3 regions of the Xenorhabdus littoralis genome follow, and region 2 is predicted to be linked to each of the others. Evidence: riboswitches for the same ligand, from Rfam matches in the RefSeq annotation. Region 2 holds a riboswitch; each other region holds the start of a gene.
The links. Region 2 has a riboswitch for thiamine pyrophosphate ahead of thiD (bifunctional hydroxymethylpyrimidine kinase/phosphomethylpyrimidine kinase). Riboswitches for the same ligand answer to the same signal wherever they lie in the genome.

Region 1 (6,151 bases), on a different contig from region 2:
CCTGGAACCCGAAACAGAGAATTCTAAGCCATTAACCAGAATATTCATCAATTGACTCCGGAATATTAGATCCTTCAAAAACAACTTTTGCAGCCATTTGCGCCATTGAAGGAGACAATAAAAATCCATGACGATAGAGACCATTCACGCAAAGAATTTGATCTTTCCAAGAAACACGGGGGAGACTATCTGGGAATGTGGGTCTCGCATCGACGCCTATTTCTACAATTTCGGCTTCACTAAAACCGGGATGAAGGGCAAATGTTGATCCAAGTAGTTCGAACATAGAACGCGCTGAAATTCGTTCACGTTCCTCATTTTCAATCATGGTGGCCCCAACCATGTAAAGGCCATTACCGCGCGGAACCAAGTACAATGGTATTCTTGGATGTAGTAATCGAATGGATCTATTGATTTTTATGTCATTACTGTGAATCAAGAGCATCTCACCTTTGACTCCACGTAATGTTTTTAATGTATCGCGCGCTTCCAAACCCCGACAATCAACAACTAAATCAGTGCATTTCACATTATTGATGTTGACTTCACTGTTGAATACAAATTCGACGCCGAGCGCCTCTAACTTTTTAGATAATTGTGTGATTGCTTTACGAGGGTTCAGGAATGCTTCATTTTTAAAAAAGAGTCCCTTATGAAAATGGTCAGCAAGATCTGGCTCAAGTGCTGCAATTTGTTCTGAATTAACGTGTTCGTAATTTTCAGTTTTATTGGCAAAAGTCTTCAGCTCGGCAACATCACGCCCCAAAGCAAGCACAAGAGTACCTGATAAGATAAGTGTATCAGTATGATTTGCCCACCAATCGATAGCATGTTGTCCTAATTTAACGACTGAAGGCGCAGCACTTTCACCTTCACACCATGGAGCCAACATACCGCCAGCCCACCAAGAACATGCTTTATCGCCTATCGTTGATCCGCGTTCAAGAATTCGAACATTTGCGCCTCTTGCCATGAACTCTGCCGCACAAGTCAGACCTGCAACACCAGCCCCTATGATTGTAATATGCATAGTTTCCCATTCCATTTATTAAAGAAAATGATGAACTGGGCCATGACCGAAGCCTATGTTCAAGTTGTCAGATTCTAAGATGGCCTGATGTAAGTAATCTTTTACCTTAGTTACCGCTTCAACTAGGTTGCTTCTAATTGTGTTGCCACGGAAATAATAAAGCTACCGAAACTCCAATTAAGAATGTATTTTCGGGGTACATCGTAATATCCTTAAAGTTCCAATTTCGGCAAGCAACTATCCTTTCAATTTTAATTCTGAGAGACATTTTAAAAAACACAACTGAAGTAAATAAAAAATATAACTGAAATAAATAAAAACAAATAGAAACAAACATAATTAACCGGATGTTTTCAATAACTATAGAATACTTGCCAATGTGACTTTTTACTTAAATAGAATTAGACTCTATAAATAGCTTTTCATAATAGTAATGAATTCAGGTAAATAAATATTCCATACACCACGGTGCACCATGCATACAATTTTTACATGTTATTTGGCGCTGTTATTTTTAGCGCCTTAGCGTACAGTAAATAGACATGACAATGACATAAATAAAACCATATGTATATGGAAATTACCTATATATTGAGTTAAGTCACAGTATTTATTTCTCTGGTCATAACTCCAAAGAAAAGAATAGTAATGAGTTCCTCATGAATGATCTGTCTTTGAAATTATCCCCCCCAATTACATCACTATTTTATATTCCACCGGAGCCAGATAACCTGGTGTTGAATGCTTATGATGGTGGTTGTAAAACACGTCGATATAATCTAATATCACATTCACCACCTGTTTTCTGCTACCAAAAATCTGGCTCCACATTAAAAACAAGGTGGACACTACATCAAAGACAGATCAGACAAAAGTCCCAAAAAATCCTTCGATTTTTATTGAGAGATTTATGTAGGAAAAATAGTTATACTCTGAGATGTTTTTTTCTTGTCGGAGTGCCTAGCGTTCAGCGTATATCACGATGGACACAGGCTGAGACCGTTTATTCGGGATCCGCAGAACCTGATCGGGCTAATACCCGCGAAGGGAACAAGAGTAATCAACTCGCTGCCAGTATCATCATATATCCGTTATGTTAATGTGATGTACAGATACCAACCAGCATCAACCATTACTCCCTGCGAGCTCCAGACAAGCAATTTTCTCAACGTAAGCCTGATCAACAATGACACAGGCGATAACACAGTCAGGAATTTGCTATGTCTAAGTCCAACAATATCGTTAGTTCCAATACCGTTATTACCGATACATCTATTTCAAACGCCATCATCCCAACGGCTGATATTTCGCCCAAGTCTCATCCGGCAAGGCCACGTAAGGCTCAGCGGGATGCAGCACAAGAATTTATCAACGCCGTTCAAGGCGTGACTTTTCCCAACTCAAAGCGCATTTACCTTGAAGGTTCACGTCAGGATATTCAAGTGCCGATGCGTGAGATCCAACTCTCTCCGACACTGGTTGGTGGCACAAAAGAGAATCCTCAATTTGAAGAAAATGAGCCGGTTCCCGTTTATGACACCTCCGGCCCTTATGGCGATCCGGCTTCCGTACTGGATGTACAAACGGGATTACATAATATTCGCCAACCTTGGATTGATGAACGCAATGATACCGAACCTGTTTCAGCCCTGAGTTCTGATTTCACTCAACAACGTCTGGCAGATGCAGGGCTGGATCACCTGCGCTTTCACCATCGCCCGCATCCACTGAAAGCCAGACAAGGTAAGCGTGTCACCCAATTACATTACGCGCGCCAAGGTATCATCACACCTGAAATGGAGTTTATCGCGCTGCGCGAAAATATGGGACGCGAACGTATCCGCAGTGAAGTGCTCCGCCAACAACATCCGGGACAAAATTTCGGGGCCAATTTACCGGAAAACATCACACCCGAATTTGTCCGTCAGGAAGTTGCGGCCGGTCGGGCGATTATTCCCGCTAACATTAACCATCCAGAATCCGAACCGATGATTATCGGCCGCAATTTCTTGGTAAAAGTGAATGCCAACATTGGTAACTCTTCCGTGACTTCGTCCATTGAAGAAGAGGTGGAAAAACTGATTTGGTCTACCCGTTGGGGCGCGGATACCGTCATGGATCTCTCTACCGGGCGCTACATCCACGAAACCCGCGAATGGATACTGCGCAATAGCCCGGTTCCTATCGGCACCGTCCCGATTTATCAGTCACTGGAAAAAGTCAACGGCATCGCAGAAAACCTGACATGGGAAATGTTCCGCGATACGTTACTGGAACAAGCCGAACAAGGTGTAGATTATTTCACCATCCATGCCGGTGTACTGCTGCGTTATGTCCCGATGACCGCCAAGCGTCTGACAGGCATTGTTTCCCGTGGTGGCTCAATTATGGCGAAGTGGTGCCTCTCCCATCATCAGGAAAATTTCCTCTACACTCACTTCCGCGAAATCTGTGAAATCTGTGCCGCCTATGACGTTTCCCTCTCTTTGGGTGATGGGCTACGTCCGGGGTCAATCCAAGATGCCAATGACGAAGCGCAGTTTTCTGAACTGTATACCCTCGGTGAGCTGACCAAAATCGCGTGGGAATACGATGTTCAGGTCATGATCGAAGGGCCGGGGCATATCCCGATGCAATTAATCCGCCGCAATATGACGGAAGAGCTGGAGCACTGCCACGAAGCCCCATTTTATACATTAGGGCCACTGACAACGGATATTGCTCCCGGTTATGACCATTTTACCTCCGGTATCGGAGCCGCCATGATTGGCTGGTTTGGTTGTGCCATGCTGTGTTATGTCACGCCCAAAGAACATCTTGGCCTGCCCAACAAGGAAGATGTAAAACAGGGTCTGATTACTTACAAAATCGCGGCACATGCGGCAGACCTTGCCAAAGGCCATCCCGGAGCTCAAATCCGCGACAATGCCATGTCGAAAGCGCGTTTTGAATTCCGTTGGGAAGACCAATTCAATCTGGCGCTCGATCCTGAAACTGCCCGCTCTTATCACGATGAAAGCCTGCCGCAGGAATCAGGTAAAGTTGCCCACTTCTGCTCCATGTGCGGACCAAAATTCTGTTCAATGAAGATTACGCAAGACGTGCGCGACTATGCGGCAAAACTGGAACTGGAATCCGGTATGGAACAGATGTCGGAAGAGTTTCGTTCCCGTGGCAGTGAACTTTACCACAGTGCAGAGGAGATGAATCATGCAACGCCAGCTCATGAAAAATCAGCCTGACGCCTCAACGCCCCGACTGGCTCCTTTTGCCCCGACCGCGCACCGCTTGGGGCTTTATCCCGTCGTAGATTCCCTGACGTGGATTGAACGATTATTGGAAGTTGGCGTCAGAACCCTGCAATTGCGCATCAAAGATCAGCCGGAAGAACAGGTAGAGAAAGATATTCAATCTGCCATTGCACTCGGTCGTCAATACAATGCCCGTTTGTTCATTAACGACTATTGGCGTCTGGCGATCAAACACCATGCCTATGGCGTTCATTTGGGACAGGAAGATCTGGATATCGCCGATCTCAATGCCATCCAGCAAGCAGGGCTTCGTCTGGGCATTTCCACTCATGACCAGAATGAACTGGCGCGGGCGAAATTCCTGCGCCCCTCTTATATCGCACTGGGACATATTTTCCCCACGGCCACGAAAGAGATGCCTTCATCACCACAAGGTCTTGAAGCACTAAAACATCAAGTGGAAATAACACCGGAATATCCTACCGTCGCGATTGGCGGTATTTCACTGGGGCGAGTGCCGGATGTTGTTGCAACAGGTGTCGGTGGCGTGGCACTGGTCACTGCTATTACAAAAGCGCAAGACTGGCGACAGGTAACAGCCAGATTACTTCATTTGGTTGAAGGTCAAGATCGGGGGCTTCTATGTTAAACGATCAAGAATTTATGCGTTACAGTCGCCAATTACTGCTGGAGGACATCGGCCCTGAAGGTCAGGAAAAATTGAAGGCCAGCAAAGTGCTGATTGTCGGCCTCGGCGGATTAGGTTCACCCGCAGCACTCTATCTCGCGGCGGCGGGAGTCGGGCATCTTTATCTTGCGGATGATGACCAACTGCATATCTCCAATCTGCAACGTCAAATTCTCTATCGCACAGATGATATTCCTGCCAACAAAGCAAAATTGGCAGCAAAACAACTGGCAGATCTGAATCCACTGATCACGATAACAGAACTGACGGAAAGGCAGGACAGTGAATCTTTGATGAACGCGGTCAGGCAAGCCGATTTAGTGCTGGATTGCTGCGATAACATGGCAACTCGCCATGCCATCAACGCCGCTTGTGTTACAGAAAACAAACCGCTCATCAGCGGCAGTGCAGTCGGCTTGAGTGGACAACTGATGGTTTTCACCCCTCCTTACCAATACGGTTGTTATGCCTGCCTCTATCCTGATCAGGAAGAACCTTACCGCAACTGCCGGACAGCCGGTGTCTTAGGTCCCATCGTTGGCGTGATAGGAACATTGCAATCGTTGGAAGCAATCAAGATGCTGGCTGGAATTCCTCCCTCCTTGAACGGAAAACTTCGTCTGTTTGATGGTAAACAACAGAGCTGGAATACATTGCAGCTTACGCGATCTTTACAGTGCCCGATTTGTTCCCCCACAATCAAAAAAGCGGATACCAATACTGATAAAGGACGGGCAGGGGAAGAAGTCGCATGAACATTATCGTTAACGAAGAACCTATTACCCTGAGTGCGCCAATGACAGTGCAACAGTTACTTGAGCATATACAACGCACTCAAGCGGGCACAGCTTTGGCCATCAATCAAATCATTATTCCGCGTTCAGAGTGGCACTCTCATCAGGTTAATGACGGTGACAATATCCTGCTGTTTCAGGCCATTGCCGGTGGCTAATCTTGTTGGAGCTAGTTATGTTAAAGATTGCTGATACTACTTTTCATTCCCGCTTATTTACCGGAACAGGTAAATTCGCCAATGCGGGATTAATGCTCGACGCGCTCCGGGCCTCTGGCAGTCAATTGGTGACAATGGCAATGAAACGCATCGACCTGCACGGCAATGACGATGGGATACTTGCGCCACTGCAACAATTGGGCGTCAAACTTCTGCCGAATACCTCCGGG
Region 2 (6,151 bases):
TGCGGAAACAGAAGCGATTGCTTTGGCGTTGATCGAAAAATACCAGCAATGATTTATGATTAATTAAGTGTTCGAATATTGCACTGATTTTAGAAAAATGTTGAGTGAGAAGATGGCGGCCTCGGTAAATGGCCGCTGATAACTCTGAGCTTCATGATCCGCAGTTATAAGTCAGATGCAAGGGAAGTTTAACTTCGAGTTCAATGTCTATACTTTGGCGGAAATCATAAGGTGTAATGCCGTATTCTTTACGGAACATATATGTGAAATGAGATTGAGAGCCGAAGCCGAAATCAAGGGCGATATCAAAAATAGGCAAAGAACTGTTTCTCAGCAGGTATACAGCACCAGCCAAGCGGCGTTGGCGAATGTACTTTCCAAGCGATATTCCAGTGATTTCCTTGAATATTTTCTGCATGTGCCAAAGCGAGTAGCCAGAGTAAGCAGCAAGTTCTTCAAGATGAATGACACGGCCAAGATGGTTTTCTATCCATTTACTCAGTGCGTATACAAGTGCTAAGTGGTTATCTTGTGGCATTGCAGTCTTAAGTTGATTAAAGGTTGAGGAAGTATACACAACTTCTTTTCGAGATGACAAAATCTAAGCTTATAGGCTTCGACAATGAATAAACAAAAAATAATGTAATAACTGTATAAAAACCTACTATAATATTTGATTGTAATGTGAACTACAATTAAATTATTCCGAGGTGGTCTAGTTGAGCATTAAAAGAACAGCCTTAACATTATGTCTGATATTAGCATGTCTATTTTTGTATTTGTTGGCACTGGATCTACACTGCGATCAAGGTAATGAAGGATTTGAATTAGGTGTATGTTCTATTACCCAATACTTGCCTTTTTGATATTCGCCTCGACCATCATCCTGCCTGTATGTGTGTTAACATACATTTGCGGTATTCATTCTTTGAAAATGATGTTTTAATATTCACTTGACTCGAATTCACAGACTAAATATCGCGTTAAATCAGAACCCACCTAGTTGTTACAATAAATGGCGCATTTTGTGCTCGACAAGTTTTGTGGAAATTGGGAGAGTAGGAAGATTTCTTACTCTACTCAGGTTCAAAACAACAAATAAAATAGCTTTTAATGAGACAAGTTCTAAGTATCGTAAAAGAGGACAAGATGGCAGGACAACAGGAAGAACAACCTACGCTTAAGCGTGGTTTAAAGAACAGGCATATTCAGCTTATTGCCCTCGGTGGTGCAGTAGGTACGGGATTATTTTTAGGGATTGCACAAACCATAAAAATGGCCGGACCCTCAGTGCTTCTCGGGTATGCGATTGGTGGATTTATTGCATTCTTGATTATGCGTCAATTGGGTGAAATGGTTGTTGAAGAACCTGTTGCAGGTTCATTTAGCCATTTTGCTTATAAATATTGGGGAGATTTTGCTGGTTTTCTATCAGGCTGGAATTACTGGGCAATGTTCATTCTGGTCGGAATGGCAGAGTTAACGGCTGTTGGTATCTATATCCAGTATTGGTGGCCGGATGTGCCAACATGGGTTTCTGCGGCAATATTCTTTGTACTGATTAACCTTGTTAATTTGGTTAATGTCCGGTTATATGGTGAAACTGAATTTTGGTTCTCTATCATTAAAGTCACTGCCATTATCGGCATGATTCTTTTTGGCAGCTATTTGCTGATTAGTGGAAATGGTGGCCCACAAGCCAGCGTGACTAACTTATGGCAACAGGGTGGTTTTATGCCAAATGGGATCACTGGCCTGATTATGGCAATGGCGGTGATCATGTTCTCATTTGGTGGACTGGAAACGGTAGGGATTACTGCGGCAGAAGCGGAAAATCCTGAAAAAAATATACCCAAAGCAACTAACCAAGTAGTTTATCGAATTCTGCTGTTTTACATCGGCTCATTGGCTATTCTGCTTTCACTTTATCCGTGGGGAAATGTAGTAGAAGGCGGTAGCCCATTTGTTCTGATCTTCCACGATTTGAATAGCTCTTGGGTGGCGAATATCCTGAATGTGGTTGTATTGACGGCTGCCTTATCTGTTTATAACAGCGGCGTGTATTGTAATAGCCGGATGTTATATGGTTTGGCTAAACAAGGTAACGCTCCTCAAATTCTGTCTAAAGTAAATAAGCGTAGTGTACCTGTTTTGTCTATTGGGCTGTCTGCATTGGCAACATCGGCTGGTGTATTGATTAACTATGTCATGCCGGGTAAAGCATTCGAGTTGCTGATGGCTTTAGTGGTGACAACGTTAGTCATTAACTGGATTATGATTTGCTTAGCCCATCTGAAATTCCGTGCAGTTAAAAATAAAGAAGGCGTGAAGACTAAATTCCAGGCTTTGTGGTATCCATTTGGAAACTATCTGTGTTTGGTATTCTTAGCATTCATTCTCATCATTATTTTGATGATGCCATCAATTCGTATTTCAGTCATCCTGATGCCATTCTGGGTTGGCGTATTATGGGTGGGTTATATGTTTGCTAAAGCAAATAAGGCAAAGAAACAGATTAGCTAGTTGAAGTGTCAGCTCATCATTCCGAACCTTTTTCAGCCGGGGATCATACCCGGCTGATTGTTATAGTCTGTATTATCTTCATTAATCCGTTGAATCTTCTGCGGGAATGTCTGACATAGATCAGCATTTTTCAAGCATTTGCCATCAAACATCTATTATCAAACATCTAAGATATTTCATTATACTATTCTATTTTTTATTCACCGTAGGTGAAACGATTATTCAGTATGATTACGGGTAAATAAAAAATCATCTGGCCGGCCTCACGTTAATCTCATAACTATTCCCATTAACTATTCCTATAATATAGGTGTCATTATTATTAAAATATTATATTTGAACAATATTTAATAAATGATAAACAAAAAGTAAGCTTTTTATATTCAAAATGCTTATATTGTATGGTTTACAAGTCTTGAATAGAGTGAGTTGGAATATTATAGTTATGTAAAATGGATTTTGGATAACTATAACTCTCTATGTAATCCTTTAATAGGCGTAAGAAACAGAATTATATATTAAATCCATAGAAGATGTTTCTTCGGGTTAAAATTTTCTTTTTACATTAATTCATATTGTTATATACCGTAAATTGTATTGGATAATTTTAAATTGCAATGGATGTTAAGGAATTCAAATATGTGCGTTGGCTCCAGCGCCTGAAAAAAATGGCTTGCGCTTATATAAAGAGTATGTGATAAAACACATGGGTAAACGAAGTATTGTTCTGTTAATAAATAACAGAAATGAATACGGGTTTGTTTATTTTTATGCCAATCGGCGAATTAAGTGATTCAAAGGAAATTTTTGAAATGGCAAAAATCACTGGTACTGTGAAGTGGTTCAACGAGTCTAAAGGTTTTGGTTTTATTACTCCGGCTGATGGCAGCAAAGATGTATTTGTACATTTTTCTGCAATTATGAAAGATGGGTTTAAAACATTGTCTGAAGGCCAGCAAGTTGAGTTTGAAATTCAGGATGGTCCTAAAGGTCCGGCTGCTGCAAACGTTATGTCTGTATAGTAATAAATTTACTTTGGTTGGTGTTTGATTGCTGACTAAATATATTTATCGTTAGTTTTATTTTATTATCTGACGATAAACTATTGAAAATATCACTCTATTGGGATACTAATAGAGTGATTTTTATTTTGACTCGGGGCGTTCTTGATTGAACTGAGAAGTACCCGTATTACCTGATCTGGATAATGCCAGCGTAGGGAAGTCGTGGTATCTCTTTTTTCGATATCTGCTTTTCTTTGGCTGGTGGTAGGAATCACCTTCATGAGAATTAATTCATTAACTATCGCAGGCACAGATCCTAGCGGTGGTGCTGGTATTCAGGCCGATTTAAAAACCTTCTCTGCGCTTGGCGCTTACGGTACATCGGTCATAACCGCGTTGGTTGCCCAAAATACAATGGGTGTACAGTCAGTTTATAACATTGACCCCTCTTTTGTGTCTGCTCAGTTAGAGTCAGTGCTTTCAGATGTCAGAATAGATAGCGCCAAAATTGGTATGTTATCCAATGCTGCCAACATCGCTGTAGTTGCAGAATCATTGCATCGTTATCCTATCCCTCACATTGTATTGGATACTGTTATGGTAGCGAAGAGTGGTGATCCGTTGTTATTACCGGAAGCTATTACGGCAATGGTAGAACAGCTACTGCCAATTGTTTCTCTGGTTACGCCAAATTTGCCGGAAGCGGCGGCGATACTGCAATGTGATCCGGCTAAGACAGAAGATGAGATGCTACAGCAAGGGCGTGAATTACTCTCAATCGGATGTCAGTCAGTTTTATTAAAAGGCGGGCATTTGAGCGATGGAGAAAGCCCTGACTGGTTTTTTACCCCTGAAGGTGAGTGGCGTTTTACTGCTCCCAGAGTGAATACACATCATACCCACGGAACGGGCTGTACTTTATCTGCCGCACTTGCTGCATTGCGTCCTCGTTATTCCGATTGGCAAAGTACGGTTCCTGTAGCAAAAAAATACCTGCAAAATGCACTGACTCAGGCGGATACTCTAGAAGTGGGGCAGGGAATTGGGCCTGTACACCATTTTCATCAATGGTGGTGAATTAAGGAGTAAGGAGCGTTTGTTACCAGATAATGGGGATAGCCATATCCCCATTATGAAGTGTGAAGCATGAAAAGTTAAAAAATCCGGTTATGCGATGGTGATTTTTTTGTCCAGATACACATCCTGAACGGAGTTGATTAACTCAATACCTTCTTTCATTGACTTCTTGAACGCTTTACGACCAAGAATCAATCCCATTCCTCCGGCACGTTTATTAATGACAGCGGTGCGGACTGAATCACTCAAATCGTTGTCGCCAGAAGCGCCGCCAGAATTAATTAATCCAGCGCGCCCCATATAACAGTTAGCAAGTTGATAGCGAACTAAATCAATGGGGTGTTCAGTGGTCAAATGACTATAGACACGTTTGTCCGTATGGCCAAATCCGATGGCATTATAGCCTCCGTTGGTTTCAGCCATTTTTTGCTTAACGATATCGGCACCGATAGTTGCTGCAAGATGATTTGCCTGACCTGTTAAATCTGCGCTGGTGTGGTAATCAATCCCCTCTTTCTTGAAAGCTGAATTGCGCAGATAAGCCCATAACACAGTAACCATGCCTAACTCGTGAGCTCGTTCGAAAGCTGCTGAAATTTCTTCTATTTGACGGCGTGATTCGGGTGAACCGTAATAAATAGTTGCACCAACCGCAACGGCGCCCATTTCAAATGCTTGTTCGACGCTGGCATATAAAGTTTGGTCATATTGAGCCGGATAGGTCAAAGTTTCATTGTGATTGAGCTTCACCAAGAATGGGATCTTATGGGCATAACGACGAGAAACAGACGCCAGAACGCCGTAAGTTGAAGCAACACAGTTACAGCCCGCTTCAATAGCCAATTCAACAATATTTTTAGGATCAAAATAGAGGGGATTAGCGGCAAAAGAAGCGCTGGCGGAATGTTCAACACCTTGGTCTACCGGCAAAATTGAAAGATAACCTGTACCTGCCAGACGACCATGATTCAGCAAGGTTTGCATGGATCGCAGGACAGTATTGGGACGATTATTTTCGATCATCACTCTGTCGACAAAATCTGTACCGGGAAGGTAGATATTTTCACTTGGGATGGTACGGCATTGATGTTGCAATAAACTTTCTGCGTCTTTTCCTAACAAATTAGCGATATCAGTCATGATTAACTCCAGTTTGCAAAAGGCGCTACTGATTGTTGTTGATATTTATGTTAATCACAAGGCGAGTAGAGAGGGAAGCTGTAGTGGATCGCTTCAGTTAGGCTACAGTCACACACAAAGTATTAAAAATGCACTCCGTTTGTAGGAGGGTAAAGTGAAATAATTTTTATCTGATAGGATGAATAATACACATTGAATTATTTTGTATTTGAATATGTCGAATAGTATTTTCTGAAAATTTCCTTCATTAAACTGAATGAATATCAATGGTATTTATCATGAGATGGTTTTCATGTTTCATAATAAATGGCGTTATTAATATGTAGGTAATATATATTCAAGCTAAAATTGAAAGGCATTAAATTTATTTATGATTTAAGATTGACGGGTTATTTATAACCAATTGA
Region 3 (6,151 bases), on a different contig from region 2:
TGCTGATAAAGATAGAAAGGCAAAGTACGGAAATCTTCATTACCAAATAATGCGACAACACCAAAATCTCCGATTGATAATACACAGGCGAAAGCCAGCGCTTGCGTCAATGGGATTTTCAGGGCCTTAAGCTCTATCCAGCGCAGTCGGTGAATGCCTTGAATATTGAGCGAACGGCACAGAGGATTATAGCGTTCCGCCAGATCACGCATTGGATTATCCAATACTTTCAGGGCATAAGGGATCGCTATCAGTGCGTTGGTCAGGATAATCAGTCCGTAAGGTGATTGGGGCAATCCAACCGTTGAGTTCAGCAGAAGGAAAAATCCCGTAGCAAGAACAATTCCCGGCATGGCAAGGATCAACAAACCGCTGGTTTCCATAGATTGTGCCCAGCGGGGTGAGTGACGTAAGCGCAATTCACGGCTGCTCCATAGCAGCATCATGGTCAGTACGACGCACAGTAATCCTGCCCCCAGCGCAATAATAAGCGAGGTGGTAAGGGCTTGCCATAAAGCGGGCTGGCGTAAGACAGAAAAGAGACTGAAGTTCAGTCCATTGATAACCACTGCCAGCAGGGGAGGAAGTAAAAGCAGTAATGCTATGCCAATCAGCAGACTGTCAGATAGTTTTCTCAGCCATGAATCTTGTGGATTACGCCATTGTTGTTGATGACCATAACCCGCAGAAAATGAACCCTTGAGTTTTTGACTCAGCAATACTAATCCGAGGCAACAAAAAAGTTGGATTAAAGCGAGCAGAGCCGCGTGAGCAAGATCGTAGTCGTAACTGAGTGCTTGGTAAATGGCAAGTTCAATCGTGGTTGCTGCGGGCCCGCCACCTAATGCGAGTACAGTGGCAAAACTGGCAAAGCACAGCATAAAAATCAGTGCTCCGGTCGGCAAAATCTGGCGGCGCAGATAAGGCCATTCCACAAAACGAAAATGTTGCCACTCACTCATGCCTAGTTGGGCTGCGAGCTGTCGTTGTTCAATTGCAATATTTTCCAGAGATTGCAGCAATAATCGAGTTGCCATTGGCATATTGAAGAAAATATGTGCCAGCAGAATGCCTTGTAGCCCGTAAGGTGTAAAACGATACTCAATGCCTATCCACTGGCAGATATTTGCCAGCCAGCCCGTTTGACCATAGACGGTGAGAATACCAAACAGGGCGACCAAAACAGGGAGGATCAATGTCATGGCGCATAAACGCAGAAATAGTGTTCTCCCCGGAAAATGACGGCGATATAGTGCCCTTGCAAGGAAAATCGCAGGTGTTACGGAAAATACAGCAGATAAAAATGCTTGCCAGAAAGTGAACCGGATGACATGCCAGAGATAACTGTCATTTAACAATTCCAGCAAATCGCTTTCGGGCGCACTGAACCACAGCGCCCCGAAGGCTGAAAAAGCAACGATAATTAATAGGCCGGAGGCGATAGCCCCCGGCAGTAACCAACCCGCAATTAACGGCTTACAGCGCTTTGCCATGTACGAATCCATTTTGTACGGTGTTTTGCCACATCGTCTGCATTGAATTGCAGCGATTTCTCAGGTACAGGAAGTTGCTTGAAAACGTCAGGTAATGGAATATCAATCGCGGGATACATCCATTGAGTCGTCGGGATTACTTGCTGAAATGCGGGTGAAACCATGAAATTCATGAATTTCCCGGCCAATTCTGGCTGCTTGCTTGAGGCTAGCTGAGCGGCTACTTCAATCTGCACATAGTGACCCTCTTTGAATATCGCTGCGGCATAGTTATCTTTTTTCTCTGACATGATGTGATAACCCGGTGATGTGGTATAACTCAGCACCATATCGCCTTCACCTTTTAAAAACAGACCATAAGCTTCGCTCCAGCCCTTAGTGACGGTTAAGGTCTTTTTGGCAACTTTCTGCCATTCCTGCGCCGCCTTGTCCCCATAAAGATCCTGCATCCAGAGCAGTAACCCCAAGCCCGGAGTACTGGTGCGTGGATCTTGATAAATAATCTTCCAATTCTGGTGACTATTGATTAATTCATCCATACTTTTTGGAGGATGGGGTAAGGTGTTCTTATTGTAAATAAAGGCAAAATAACCGTAATCGTAAGGAATAAATGTCGTGTTGTTCCATACAATGGGTAATTTCAGTTTTGAAGTATCGATATTGCTTGGAGTGAACAATCCTGTTTGTTGAGCCGCCTGAATCAGGTTGTTATCTAAACCCAGTACGATATCTGCTGATGTTTTCTTGCCTTCCATTCTCAATCGGTTAAGCAGGGATACTCCATCTTCCAGAGCCACGAGTTTAAGTTCACAGCCACACTCTGCTTCAAAGGCTTTTTTGATGGCAGGCCCTGATCCCCATTCAGAGGCAAAGGAATCATAAGTATAAACGGTTAGTGTGGGCTTTGCCTGAGCGACCTGAGCAAAAACACAGACAGAAATTGATAGCGTACTGAAGGCAATAAAGCGGGAAAATAATTTCTTAAACACTTTGCTCTCCTGTAATTATAAATGTGAGTTATAAGTACGAGTTATTGGCAAATTGGCAAAGGATATGGAAAGTGCTAAATAAGAATTACTTATTTTATATCAATGATTAGCGTCCCAAATTCCTACGCCGGTATTAGCCGGTTCAGGTTCGACGGGTTTGTTCTCAGCCGCGCTGTTTCATAACAGCCGCACCCCGTTGAGATGGTGGTATTGTAGAGACTTAGGCTACGCCTGCAAAGTCTAATCATAGAGGTTTACCGCTTGAGATGAGTGTGAAACAATTAGCTATCTTTTTAAATCTGTTTTATCGAGAGGTAGTCTGGTGATCGATGATGATGGCTACCGCCCGAATGTAGGAATTGTAATTTGTAATCGCCAAGGGCAGGTTCTATGGGCCCGCCGTTATGGGCAGCATTCCTGGCAGTTTCCTCAAGGGGGCATCAATCAAGGGGAATCACCAGAGCAAGCGATGTATCGCGAGTTGTTCGAAGAGGTTGGTTTAAGTCGCAAAGATGTACGGGTTCTCGCTTCGACCCGGAGTTGGTTGCGTTACAAATTACCCAAGCGTTTGGTGCGTTGGGATACAAAGCCTGTTTGTATTGGGCAAAAGCAACGTTGGTTTTTATTGCAGTTGCTGTGTAATGAAGCAGATATTAATGTACAGCGCAGTAGTACGCCGGAGTTTGATGGCTGGCGTTGGGTAAGTTATTGGTATCCTGTCCGGCAGGTAGTTTCTTTTAAACGGGATGTGTACCGCCGCGTAATGAAAGAATTCTCTTCAATTGTCATGCCAATGCAGGAACCGGCTTCACAATTGCATTCACCTTATTTATATCGTCGCAGAAGAAGTTAGGTAACTGTTATGCTCATGCGCTTAAGGGAAATTGTCGAAAAGGTTGCTATGGCAACCAATTTATCTGAAGCGCTTGAGCTACTGGTCAATGAAACTTGCCTTGCAATGCACACGGATGTCTGCTCCATCTATCTGGCAGATCATCAGCGGCAGTGTTATTACCTGATGGCAACCAAAGGGTTGATCAAACCAAAATGGCGGTCTATCAGTCTGGCCTTTGGTGAGGGTGTTGTTGGTGAAGTAGGGCGATTATCCGAATTAATCAACCTCGCAGATGTTCGTGATCATCCCAGTTTTAAATATATCCCCCAAGTGAAAGAAGAAAACCTGAGAGCTTTTTTGGGTGTGCCGATTATTTATCGCCGCCAGTTACAGGGTGTATTAGTTGTTCAGCAACATGATCGTCGGCTGTTCGATGAAAGTGAAGAATCCTTCATGGTTACACTGGCAATGCAGCTTGCAGTTATTCTTGCCCAAGTGCAGGCAAAAGGGTTGTTTGGTCAGTATCGCCAGACCCGCATTAAAGCTCTCGCTATTTCTAATGGCATTGTAATGGCTCAGGGGTGGCAAGATCGTTCACAACCCCTGCTGGATCAGGTGACTGAGGCATTAACGCTGGATTATCAGGCTGAACGTACCAGACTGACTAATGCCCTGGAAGAGGCGACAGCGGAATGCCGCCGTATCAGCAAACGTTTCACCACGGGCTCACAGAAAGAAAGTGCCGCCATTTTTGATCTCTACTCTCATTTATTGAATGACCCCCAGCTTAAGCAGGATCTGTTTTCTTCTGTCGATAATGGTTTTGTAGCGGAATGGGCAGTCAAAACCGTAATTGAAAAATATGCAGAACAATTCGCCAGTTTACAAGATCCCTACATGCGAGAGAGGGCCGCAGATTTGCGGGCGCTTGGGCAGCGGGTATTGTTCCATTTGGATGACTCTTTCACCGGTGCTGATCAATGGCCGGAGCGCTTTGTTCTGGTTTCTGATGAACTGAGTGCCAATTTATTGGCTGAAATGCCGCAAGATAAACTGGCCGGCGTGATTGTGCGGGATGGTGCAACTCACTCTCATTCTGCAATACTGGTGCGGGCGATGGGGATACCCGCCATCATGGGCGCAGATATCCAACCAGAATTATTGCATAACCGGACGCTAATTCTTGATGGCTATCGTGGCGAGATTTTTATTGAACCGGAGCCGCTGATCATTCAGGAATATCGGCAGATCATTGAGGAAGAACAAGCGCTCAGCAAGCTGGCCGAAGGTGAACAGCAGCAGCAGGCCCAGCTTAAGAGTGGGGAGCGGGTTCTGGTGCAACTCAATGCTGGTCTTAGTTTGAAGTATGAGCAGCAGATAGCGGATGGTATTGATGGTGTTGGTTTATATCGCACAGAGATCCCTTTTATGCTGCATAGCGGTTTCCCATCAGAAGATGATCAGAAAAATCGTTATCAAGAGATGTTGTCGCTTTTTCCCAATAAGTCTGTGGTGCTGAGAACACTGGATATTGGTGCTGACAAACAACTCCCTTATATGCCCATTAGCGAAGATAATCCTTCTCTTGGTTGGCGGGGAATTCGTATTACGCTGGATCAGCCGGAGATATTTCTGATTCAGTTGAGGGCGATGTTGAAAGCCAATGTGCATACGGGCAATCTAAAAATTCTCTTGCCGATGGTGACAAGCATTGAGGAAGTTGATGAAGCCCGAAAACTGATTGAGAGAGCGAAAGCTGAGGTTGAGCAAGTTATTGGCAGTATGATCACGATGCCCCAGATCGGTATCATGATTGAAGTGCCGTCGACCATTTTTCTGTTGCCACAATTAAAGAAACGGATTGATTTTGTCTCTATTGGCACGAATGACCTGACTCAGTATTTACTTGCGGTGGATCGCAATAATACACATGTCGCCCAGCTATATGACAATTTGCATCCTGCGGTAATTAGGGCACTGAAACAGGCCTTTGATGAATGCCGACGCCTTGATCTTCCGATCAGTGTATGCGGCGAAATGGCAGGTTTACCGTTGGGGGCATTAATATTATTGGGTCTGGGCTATCGCAGTTTAAGCATGAGCGGCCGGAGTGTTGCGCGTATCAAGTATTTACTGCGCCATTTGGATGTCAACGAACTTGAACGTCTTATCGAAATAATCCTGACAGCCGAAACCAGCCAGCAGGTAAAAACATTATCAGCCGAATTTATGGAGGCGCATAGTCTGGGCGGCCTGATTAGGGGCGGTATTTAACAAGAGCCTATAAGGATAGATACTTAATCCATTTAGTTGCCTATGCTATTATTTGCGATTATTTGTCTTAAATTATTCAAGCAATATAATTCACTCGTATAAGATAATTTATCCGCAATATCATTCATTCACACAACATTACTTTTAGTGGGGAACGATGAGCACTAGCTATCTGGAATTTCCTGAAATTGATCCTGTCATCTTTTCAATCGGGCCTGTATCGCTTCACTGGTACGGTTTCATGTATCTGGTTGGCTTTGTTTTTGCCATGTGGCTGGCAAATCGCCGTGCGGCAAAACCAAACAGCGGCTGGAACAAAACCGAAGTTGAAAATCTGCTATATGCAGGGTTTGTCGGGGTTTTTGTCGGTGGACGTCTCGGTTATGTCCTGTTCTATAATCTCCCGATGTTCCTTGATAACCCTCTTTATCTGTTCAAGGTCTGGGACGGAGGTATGTCTTTCCACGGTGGTCTGGTAGGAGTTATCGGTGCCATGTGGTGGTTTTCACGCCGGACTAAACGTCACTTCTTACAGGTTGCTGATTTCGTTGCTCCACTGG

Region 1: it holds a riboswitch for thiamine pyrophosphate, as region 2 does, so the genes downstream of both, thiC (phosphomethylpyrimidine synthase ThiC) here and thiD (bifunctional hydroxymethylpyrimidine kinase/phosphomethylpyrimidine kinase) in region 2, are expected to answer to the same signal.
Region 3: it holds a riboswitch for thiamine pyrophosphate, as region 2 does, so the genes downstream of both, thiB (thiamine ABC transporter substrate binding subunit) here and thiD (bifunctional hydroxymethylpyrimidine kinase/phosphomethylpyrimidine kinase) in region 2, are expected to answer to the same signal.

The regions. Positions count from the first base shown of each region.
Region 1 is NZ_VCDP01000027.1:17,842-23,992, forward strand. Features, by position in the region: gene thiS (sulfur carrier protein ThiS) at 1-48, opposite strand, end outside; gene FE394_RS08560 (FAD-dependent oxidoreductase) at 32-1,030, opposite strand; gene FE394_RS19900 (IS3 family transposase) at 1,724-1,861, opposite strand; TPP riboswitch at 1,973-2,097, shown strand; gene thiC (phosphomethylpyrimidine synthase ThiC) at 2,251-4,272, shown strand; gene thiE (thiamine phosphate synthase) at 4,256-4,930, shown strand; gene FE394_RS08575 (HesA/MoeB/ThiF family protein) at 4,924-5,724, shown strand; gene thiS (sulfur carrier protein ThiS) at 5,721-5,921, shown strand; gene FE394_RS08585 (thiazole synthase) at 5,939-6,151, shown strand, end outside.
Region 2 is NZ_VCDP01000035.1:85,606-91,756, forward strand. Features, by position in the region: gene FE394_RS10675 (N-acetylmuramoyl-L-alanine amidase) at 1-52, shown strand, start outside; gene FE394_RS10680 (helix-turn-helix domain-containing protein) at 152-538, opposite strand; gene mgrB (PhoP/PhoQ regulatory lipoprotein MgrB) at 720-866, shown strand; gene FE394_RS10690 (amino acid permease) at 1,150-2,523, shown strand; gene cspE (transcription antiterminator/RNA stability regulator CspE) at 3,336-3,545, shown strand; TPP riboswitch at 3,670-3,762, shown strand; gene thiD (bifunctional hydroxymethylpyrimidine kinase/phosphomethylpyrimidine kinase) at 3,807-4,604, shown strand; gene fbaB (class I fructose-bisphosphate aldolase) at 4,695-5,744, opposite strand.
Region 3 is NZ_VCDP01000050.1:46,692-52,842, forward strand. Features, by position in the region: gene thiP (thiamine/thiamine pyrophosphate ABC transporter permease ThiP) at 1-1,493, opposite strand, end outside; gene thiB (thiamine ABC transporter substrate binding subunit) at 1,469-2,482, opposite strand; TPP riboswitch at 2,584-2,688, opposite strand; gene rppH (RNA pyrophosphohydrolase) at 2,805-3,335, shown strand; gene ptsP (phosphoenolpyruvate--protein phosphotransferase) at 3,345-5,591, shown strand; gene lgt (prolipoprotein diacylglyceryl transferase) at 5,749-6,151, shown strand, end outside.